One region of the Fusibacter fontis genome, then DNA from elsewhere that is predicted to be linked to it. Evidence: riboswitches for the same ligand, from Rfam matches in the RefSeq annotation. Region 1 holds a riboswitch; each other region holds the start of a gene.

Region 1 (3,215 bases):
GGATTAAATGTTTTTAACGCTATTTCTTCCCCTTTTGGCACACAGATAGTCACGCGAACTCTTTGCTTACCATCGAGCAATGGGCGTAAGTTATGTCGAATCATCTTCAGCGGAATTGGATTGATTGCCGCATGACCAATAGGTATTTGTAGCCCTGATTTTGTAACAATTCCGACACCTTTACCGCCACGAATATCAATATCGCCCATTGTGTGTGTCCATTCCACTATGGCCTCTATTTCAAGTTGATTGGTGACATCGTGATCATCACCGGCATCTTTAACAATCGTACATGTGACTGAACCATCATCATTGCGCGTAATCTTTGCAACCGGTACAGTAAGTTTGGATGCGTCTGGGAGCTCGATATCAATCGCATCAATTGTAGACACCTTTGTTTGGCTTAACATGATGAGAGCCGCTTTCGATGCCGCAGTCGCGCAGCTTCCAGTTGTGAAACCCTTTCGCAATTTAACCGCTTGGTCAGATAATTCATATAAATTTAGAGATTGATTATGCTTTTGATTGACTTCTTGTATTGTGTTTTGTTTTGCCACTTCAGATGCACCTCGATATCTTCGATGAAATTAATGGATTATAACATAAGTTTATCTACCAACTGCATCGTATAATATAGCGTTAACAATGGCTGCTGCAACATTGCTACCACCTTTTCTACCAAGTGCTACAATCGAAGGTAGCGTACTTTCGTACAGTGCCTGTTTTGATTCAGCAGCACCAACAAAACCAACCGGAACACCTATGACTCCGATGACATCAAATTTTGATAAATTTGAGTGTTCGAGTAGTTGAAAAATAGCAGTAGGCGCATTTCCAATGACAAATACTTTCTTTCCTGGTTCAGTTAAAGCCATTTCAATCGCAGCCATTGATCTTGTAATGCCTTTGCTAGAGGCAATCACTTGGGCTTCCTCCGATGAAACAAAGCATTTGACCTGCCAATTTGATTTGTTTAGGGCTTTTTTATTGATACCTGATAAAGCCATTTGTGTATCGGTGTAAAGTGTCACAGTTTCACCCGTGAGTGCTATGAGCTGCTCGACAAATGATGAATCTACTTTTAAATTCTCTAGGTAATCAAAATCAGCAGAAGTATGGATGACTCTTTTGTATATATGATGATGTGAATTAGGATATGTCCATGCATGATCTTTCATAATGTTTTCAATGATTTCAAAGCTAGTGGACTCTATTTTCATCGGATCTTTGATATAACTCATATCAAACCAACTCTTGTAGCAATGAGTTTCACAATTGTTTCATCAAACCCTATATTTGATAGAAATTGGATGCTCAAATCTGGATATTTAAGTTTTTCACTTTCAATGACTGACGGAATATCTTCAAGAATATGGTTCCCTTGAAATAAAAAGAAAGGAAAAATGGTTAGTTGGCGGACGCCATTTTGATATAACGTTTCAATAGCTGTCTCCATGGAAGGTTCCATTAATTGAAGGTAGGCTTTTTCAAGTAAAACTTCTCCGGAATATTTTTTTAAAGCATCCATGTATTGTTCCATGGTTTCATTTGTTTTTTCAACTTTACTTCCGTGTGCGAGTATTAAAATTGCGGATGGATTCATCGTTCACCTCATTAATGAATTATTTTGTTGTTTAAAAATAATGGCATAAAAAAAACACAACCTGATGGTTGTGTTTAGTTATATACTTATCATATTTTACATACTTGAAAAATATATCTTACATTAAACCTCCCACCGAAGTTTGTTTGTTGCAAAAATTATGGCAGGTCTCCTGGCTTAGATATCATCCTACTCTCTCGCCTTCCCAATAATCAGTGGCATGTGAGATTTCGTTCTTCTTTACAGTAGCGGGGGCTGCTGAGGTTTTTCACCTCATTCCCTATTAACCTTTCGTATGATCGAAAGGACCGATAATCTGATATTCAATTAAAAGTATCATATCATAATGAATTTATTTTGAAAAGTCTCTTTTCTGAAAGTTTTTTCAAAGTTTTTTCAAAGTTGATCAATTTTTATTAACCAAGGCGGAGTTTTACTCGAAAGCCAAGGATAATTTTTTGATTTTAGCCAAATGCAGAGTCGCAATCTCTACTTCACTAAACTCCTGACGTTTTCAGCACGCTCAGGGAAATCTGTGATGATGCCGTCTATGTTATATCGCATCACTTCGTTGAGACCAACGACTGTATTCACAGTCCATACCCATACTTTTCGGTCAAGCGAATGTGCTCGCTTGACAAAATCCGTCGTGAGCATGTTTGCACGAATGGTGTAAAAATCCACATCGAGAGCAGCTAAATTCCCCGAAAAATAATAGAGAATTTGTCCGATTTTGATGTTGGGATTGATGGAGCGAATCATCACAAGTATTTTTGTATTAAACGACTGAACGTAGACTTCGTTTTCCATATCGAGAGCATCAATGAGAAATATCAGTTTGGGTATGAGAATATTGAGTCGATCTTCTGCTTTTATGTCGATGATTACTTTAATTTGTCCTTTGCATGCTTTTAAAACATCTTCGAGTTTTGGAATATTTTCACCGGTAAACTTTTTCGAAAAATGTGATCCAACATCATAGGATGAAATAACACTATAAGGAAAATCTGATATCGCGATATTGGCACCTGCAGTTCGACTTAATGTTTTATCGTGGTGCAACACGAGTGTTCCATCCTCTGTGAGCATAATATCGATTTCAACGTAGTCTATTTGCTTGGCAATAGCCGATTGAACACTCGATAAAGTATTTTCTGGTGCGTCACTTGAATTCCCTCTGTGAGCGGCAATTTTTACATCGGATTTTTTAAAGGATTCAATCCATAAATAATTGATTCCAAAAGTCACAATAATCGTGATTGTCAAAATAAGGCCTGTAATTTTATGAAGTGCATGAACCCATTTTGGCCATTTGACTTTTCTCGAACGAAATTGGAATACGGGAATTTCTTCGCGGTCTTTTTCCATAACGGCTCTAAATAAAAACATCAAATACGTAATGATAAAAGGAAAACTGAGGAGTAGTATACTATAGGCGATAATACTGAGCAAATAGATGACTAATTTTTTGAGTGCGACAAAACGAATGAGTACATTCATCCATTCTGCAATCGTCTGCATCCATATGCCTAAAAAAAGCCAAACAAGTAAGACGATCAATAGCACTGGAACCCAATGAATGAGTGTTTTTAACTGATGTCTTCGAATCATT
Region 2 (3,215 bases), 760 kb from region 1:
ATTTGGTGTGAAGTGTATTCATCTAGTTTTGATTGAGTTAGGGTCAAATGATTGGGGTGATAAAAGTTCGCTTTTAATTTTTGAATATATTCCCAAGGATCCACCATAGCGCATGTGGTTAATAAACCGATTTGAGCCTCTGAATCTATTTCTTTTATGCGCTTTAGCGCGTAATGGTCAAATGATGAAAAGATCAGTTGAGACGATGGTAGATAACGATAGCAAAGGTCTAAAGTGCGTTGTTCAATGTTTGGATAAAAATCACTCCCTGCTTTAAACTCTACGTTTAACAGCAGTTTTTTATTGAATTTTTCTTGAAGTGCCGTCAGGAGCATGAGGACTTCTTCGAGTGTCGGAATTTCTTCGGATTGATTTTTGTAATGAACACGGCAATCTTTAAGCTCTTTTGCAGTCTTCTCGTAAATGGCACCTTTTACGCCACACATTCTATCTAATGTAAAGTCATGAAATACCATGATTTGACCGTCTTTTGAATAATGGATATCGAGTTCAATACCGTCTGCGCCTTGGTTAATGGCATTTTCAAACGATAAGAGTGTATTTTCTGCATAGTAGGCTTTGGCACCTCGATGACCTAAAATATATGTCATATTTTCCCTCCTAGTATTTCTTTCTTTTCTAATTATAACGCGAAATGAATGATTCTAAAAGGAAAAAGGTACATTTCAATCAAAAGTGTTTATAAAATTATACAACTGCGATTCCAGCTTCTTCAAACGTAATCATGTCGTTGATCATGGCACAGGCAGCTTCGAGAATGTTAAAGGCCAAAACTGCACCACTTCCTTCGCCTAATCGAAGTTCGAGGTTGAAAAACGGCTTCATACCCAAGAGTTCTGTAGCAAGAGCGGCGCTTTTTTCAAGCGATGCGTGTGAAGGAAATAAGAACGATTTACAGCTTGGACAGATTTTTTCAGCCAATAGTGCCGAAACGGTGGAAATATACCCATCGATAATTACGGGTACCCGGTAGAGTGCTCCACCCAGCATGATTCCCGTGATTCCAGCAATATCCAGACCGCCAACTGCAGAGAGAATATCGATAGGGTCAGAGGTATCAAAGGATTTGCAAGTTAAAGAGCGTTTGATGACAGCTGCTTTGTGAGATAATTTTTCTACTGGAAAGTTTGCACCAACGCCAGTGAGTTCATCGGGATCTTTTCCAGATAAAATGGATAAAATCGCAGTGGAGGTACTTGTATTTCCAATGCCCATTTCACCAGTTGCGATGACATTGTGTCCTTCTTGAACCGCACGCCCTACCATGTTAATACCAACCTGAATGGCCTGAATCACTTGATCTCGAGACATGGCATGTGTCTTTGATATATTGTGTGTACCGGGCATGATTTTATGATTGATGAGTAATGGATGCGAGTCAGGTGTGTTGATACCGATATCCACAGGATAGACCGTTGTCTGTGTCAATTTTGCAAATGCACCGACCCCAGTGATACCTTTTGCGATATTGATGGCTTGAACCAAGGTCACGATTTGTGGGGCAGAGGCAATATTTTCTTCGCAAACGCCATTATCTGCACACATCACAATCAGTGCTTTTTTCTCGATTTTGGGTTCAATCGTCCCATAAATTCCTGCAAGTTTAATAGCGACTTCTTCAATTTGACCGAGTGAACCTTGCGGTTTAACCAGTTGATCAATACGACAACGCGCTTGTTGCATCGTCGTCTCGTCAAGGGGTTGAATTGTTTTTAATGATGGTTGAAACATAAGCCCTCCTAATTAAAATTAGCCTTTAAATAAAATAAAACCCATTACCCCTAGGGGTAATGGGTTTTGCCGTCATCCATTCGTTCGATCATAGGCAGGTCTCCTGGCTTAACATCTTCGTAATTTGCGCCTTCCCAGTTTCCCAGTGGCAAATGCAAATACTCCGTTTTACAGTGATGGGTTCGCTTAGGATTTTAACCTAATTCCCTATTCTCCAAATAAATGGCACCTATAACACCTTTATTTTACTGATTCTTATGAAAATTGTCAATTTGAAGTTGGATTTCTAAAAAAATTTTAATCTTTACAAAATAATTTGCATTTGTGATATAATAGGTCTGGAGAATATTTTAGGAGGCGCAAGTATGATATCAAAAGAAATCAGTGAAGGCTTAAAAAACGCTTCATGGATTAGACGGATGTTTGTTGAAGGTGGCAAACTAAAAGAGCAATTTGGTGAAGATAATGTCTATGATTATAGTTTAGGTAATCCTTATTTTGAACCACCAAAATCAGTAACTGATAAATTGAAAGAACTTGTTAATGGAGATTTTGAAGGATCCCACCGTTATATGGACAACGCAGGTTACAAAGATGTCCGTCAAAAGGTAGCAGAGTATATTAATAAAGATGCTCAAAAACCACTGACACATGAACATATTCTCATGACAGTTGGCGCTGCGGGTGGTATCAATGTCTTTTTAAGAACCGTTCTTGATCGTGGAGATGAAGTGGTTATTTTTGCCCCTTACTTTGCAGAGTATCTCTTTTATATCAATAACAATAATGGCATTCCTAAAATCATCAAAACAGATGAAAAAACATTTGAGCCTGATTTGACTACTTTTGAAGAACAAATCACGGATAAAACGCGTGTTGTCATCATCAATTCGCCAAATAATCCAACAGGGGTTATTTACTCAGAGCAGACACTTAAGGGAATGGGCGAAATTTTAGCACGTAAAGAGAAAGAGTTTGGAAGAGAGATTTATTTAATTTCTGATGAACCTTACAAAGTCTTGATATATGGTGATGCTAAAGTACCTAATATCCTTAATTTTTATCACCATGCAGTGATGATCAATTCGTTCTCAAAATCATTGGGACTTGCTGGTGAAAGAATTGGTTATATTGCAATTAATAGTACATTTGAAGATGTGGAACTTTTTATGGGCGGCTTGGCATTTGCGAATCGCACACTGGGTTTTGTCAATGCACCAGCTATTTGGCAAAAAGTAATCGCGGATTCACTTGATGAAACGATTGACATCTCTCTTTATGAAATCAGACGAAATGTGCTGTATTCAAAATTGAAAGCTTTAGGATTTGAAATGGTGGAACCAAAAGGTGCATTCTATTTGTTCCCAAAAGCACTCGAAGAAGACGATGTCGCATTTGTAATGGAAGCGAAAAAATTCAACTTATTACTTGTACCTGGAAGCGGATTTGGTTATCCAGGATAC
Region 3 (3,215 bases), 980 kb from region 1:
TCAATTATAATCAGCATTTTTTCTGTTGTCACTTTTTTTGTGAATTTATTACAAACAATTCACACACTATTTCACTGGCTACAGAACAACAAATACTTAAGACGCTTTAAAAGACAACATTTTACATCTTTTTCCATTTTGGTAGAACAATATAACTATTTTAGTAGAAACTCTCCACAATAAATGCTACAATGAAAGTGTCTATACAGACGCATAATATTTTAGGAGGGTTATTTATATGGAACAAAACAATTATCAACCTCAACCAAATCAACAACAACCTGCTGACGGTAAAGCGATTGCTTCGTTAGTTCTCGGTATTGTTTCTTTGGTTACAATCTTTTTTGGCTATGGTGCTTTATTAGGTCTTATTCTTTCTATCGTAGGATTGATCTTGGGAATCAATTCTAAGAAAACACGCCCATCTGGCATGGCAACTGCAGGTGTTGTTCTAAACATCATCGCACTTGTATTAACTGCTTTAACATTTATCGCATGCGTAGCTTGTGTAGGTGCAATTGCTAGTTTAGGCTTAGGAAGCTACTAAGTAGGTTCATATGTATCCAGTGCTACATGTCTTGGGAAAAGATATTGCCACCTATGGGCTATTGATTACCATTGGTGTCATTTTAGGTATTCTGGCATCACTTTACCTCAGTAAAAATAGAGGGATCCTAAAAGAAGATATATTTTTTACATACATCTATGGAGTGATTGGATTGGCAGTTGGTGGAAAACTTTTATATTTAATTGTAAATGCCCGTTTGCTTTGGGTGAAGAGAGCTTTCTTATTCTCGCATCCAGATGTCCTAATGGGCATTTTATCTGGTGGCTTTGTGTTCTACGGTGGGCTTATCGGTGGCATCGCCATGGCGTATATTTATTCGAAACAGTTTAAGGTGTCTTTTAGTCGACTGATGTCTGTGATTCTTCCTTCGATTCCGCTCATTCACGCAATTGGCAGACTTGGATGTTTCGCAGCAGGTTGTTGTTATGGGATTCCATATCACGGACCCTTTCATGTGATTTTTACACATTCGCCCATCGCTCCATCGGGGATTCCATTGTTTCCAGTTCAACTAGTTGAAAGTATTCTCAACTTGTTTATTTTTTTCATTTTATTTGTGTATGCAAAAAAAGAACGTTCATCTCGGTTTTTAGCAGGTGTTTACCTCATTCTCTATAGCGTGATGCGATTTAATTTAGAGTATCTTCGCGGGGATACAGAAAGAGGCTTTCAGTGGCTTTTTTCAACGTCTCAATGGATGAGTTTAGGACTATTGTTAGTGGGAATTTGGCTCATTATCAAAAAATCGCCTCTTGCAAACCACAATATATAGTGCTATCATTTGTTTGATAACACAATTTAAGAGCACTACCTTTGTTGGTCGCACATGTTAAAAGGGAATCAGGATAAGCCTGAACAGCACCCACTACTGTAAGTCGAACAATTGTATCAAACCACTGGCACTGCCGGGAAGGGATACATGCGGATGAAGACGAGTCAGGAGACCTGCCAACAAAACATACTCACCCGGGGATGGGGTCTTGAAGTATATCAAAAGATTTTTCAGAATGATGATTCGAAAGATTTTTCAGAATGATGATTCGAAAGATTTTTCAGAATGATGATTCGCTTGACACTCTCTTGATTACAGAAGCATTTCCACTGGATGGAAGTGCTTTTTTTGTGTGTTGAATTAAATCTATGATTGAATCTATCAACGAACTGGTCAAGGAGGCTTAATATGCTAGAAAGTCAAAGAATTGTGGAAGAATACTTAAATCAGCAAGATTGGCGCGTCAAGGAGAATTCAAACTCACCTTATTGTTATGGGGCACTCAATAAACATCTCTCAAGCGAAGTATCAAAGGATTACTGGCTTCGCCATGTGTATCCGGCGGAAATTTCAAAAGGATACATTGAGGGCGATTATCATATACACGATCTTGGCGGCATCACGCTTTATTGCTGTGGTTACTCACTTAGACGCATCATTCAAGAAGGCGTCAAAGGCATCCCCAATATTCCCGTGTCATCTCCTGCAAAGCATTTTGCTTCAATTCTAAATCAGCTATCGAACCTCATCACGATTTATCAAAATGAGATTATGGGCGCTGTTGCCTTTAGTTCTGTGGATACGTATCTTGCACCTTTTATAAAAGAAGATGATCTCACTTATGATGAAGTGAAACAAAATTTACAGAATTTCATTTTTTCTATTAATTCCAACTCGCGCGGAGGTGCAGAACCCGCATTTAGCAATATTACATTGGATTTAACGCCTCCTCTTGATTTAATTGATCAACGCGTATATATGGGTAAAGAACGTTTGTCTTATACGTACCGGGACTGTCAAAAAGAGATGGATTTATTCAATCGCGCCTTTTATGAACTGATGATTAAAGGAGATGCCAATTCACGTCCGTTTGCGTATCCCATTCCAACTTATAACATTCATAGTCGATTTGATTTTGACAATGCACTTAACGATCTCCTTTGGGAAATGGCAGGAAAATTTGGTTATCCCTATTTTGCAAATTTTCTCAATAGCGAGATGAAACCCGAAGATGCACGAAGCATGTGTTGCCGTTTGCGCCTTGACTTAAGGGAACTTGAACGCAAAAATGGCGGTCTCTTTGGCGCTGGCGAAAGCACGGGTTCCATAGGTGTCGTAACACTTAATTTACCGAGATATGGCTATCAAGCGAATAGCAAGCAAGCTTTATTTAAACTCATTGAAAAGAATATGATTCTCGCAAAAGACAGTCTTGAAATCAAGCGTTCATTTTTAGAAAAAAATGTCTTGAATGCCGGTCTAATTCCTGCGTTTACTACTTATGTTGGAGGATTTGACAATCATTTTAGCACCATTGGACTCGTGGGACTCAATGAAATGTGTGAGAATTTCTTAGGGGAAGATATTTTATCCGAAAGAGGTAAAGCACTCAGCATCGAAGTATTAGAATGGATGCGTGAAAAACTCAAAGACTTTCAAGAGGAAACGGGAAATCTTTATAATCTTGAAGCCACTCCGGCAGAATCGACGGCGTATCGTTTGGCAAAAAAGGATGTGCAGATTTTTCCAGATATCAAAACTCAAGGAACGTATGAAACGCCCTATTATACCAATAGTTGCCATATCCCCGTTGGTAAAATCGAGTCTATCCAACAGGTTTTTGATCATCAAAATGATATTCAAATTCTCTTTACA

Evidence for each region. A riboswitch is a leader RNA that binds a small molecule or an ion and turns the genes downstream of it on or off. The one in region 1 is predicted to bind cobalamin.
Region 2: linked by a shared signal. The riboswitch ahead of cobT (nicotinate-nucleotide--dimethylbenzimidazole phosphoribosyltransferase) and the one ahead of ACZ41W_RS03245 (sirohydrochlorin chelatase) in region 1 are both predicted to bind cobalamin.
Region 3: linked by a shared signal. The riboswitch ahead of ACZ41W_RS07660 (ribonucleoside triphosphate reductase) and the one ahead of ACZ41W_RS03245 (sirohydrochlorin chelatase) in region 1 are both predicted to bind cobalamin.

What each region holds. Positions count from the first base shown of each region.
Region 1 is NZ_AP042445.1:719,746-722,960, forward strand. Features, by position in the region: gene cbiD (cobalt-precorrin-5B (C(1))-methyltransferase CbiD) at 1-557, opposite strand, end outside; gene ACZ41W_RS03240 (precorrin-8X methylmutase) at 609-1,241, opposite strand; gene ACZ41W_RS03245 (sirohydrochlorin chelatase) at 1,238-1,603, opposite strand; cobalamin riboswitch at 1,749-1,932, opposite strand; gene ACZ41W_RS03250 (glycerophosphodiester phosphodiesterase family protein) at 2,093-3,215, opposite strand, start outside.
Region 2 is NZ_AP042445.1:3,304,239-3,307,453, forward strand. Features, by position in the region: gene ACZ41W_RS14995 (glycerophosphodiester phosphodiesterase) at 1-611, opposite strand, end outside; gene cobT (nicotinate-nucleotide--dimethylbenzimidazole phosphoribosyltransferase) at 709-1,752, opposite strand; cobalamin riboswitch at 1,829-2,000, opposite strand; gene ACZ41W_RS15005 (pyridoxal phosphate-dependent aminotransferase) at 2,118-3,215, shown strand, end outside.
Region 3 is NZ_AP042445.1:1,698,198-1,701,412, forward strand. Features, by position in the region: gene ACZ41W_RS07650 (DUF4190 domain-containing protein) at 239-547, shown strand; gene ACZ41W_RS07655 (prolipoprotein diacylglyceryl transferase) at 558-1,340, shown strand; cobalamin riboswitch at 1,369-1,535, shown strand; gene ACZ41W_RS07660 (ribonucleoside triphosphate reductase) at 1,749-3,215, shown strand, end outside.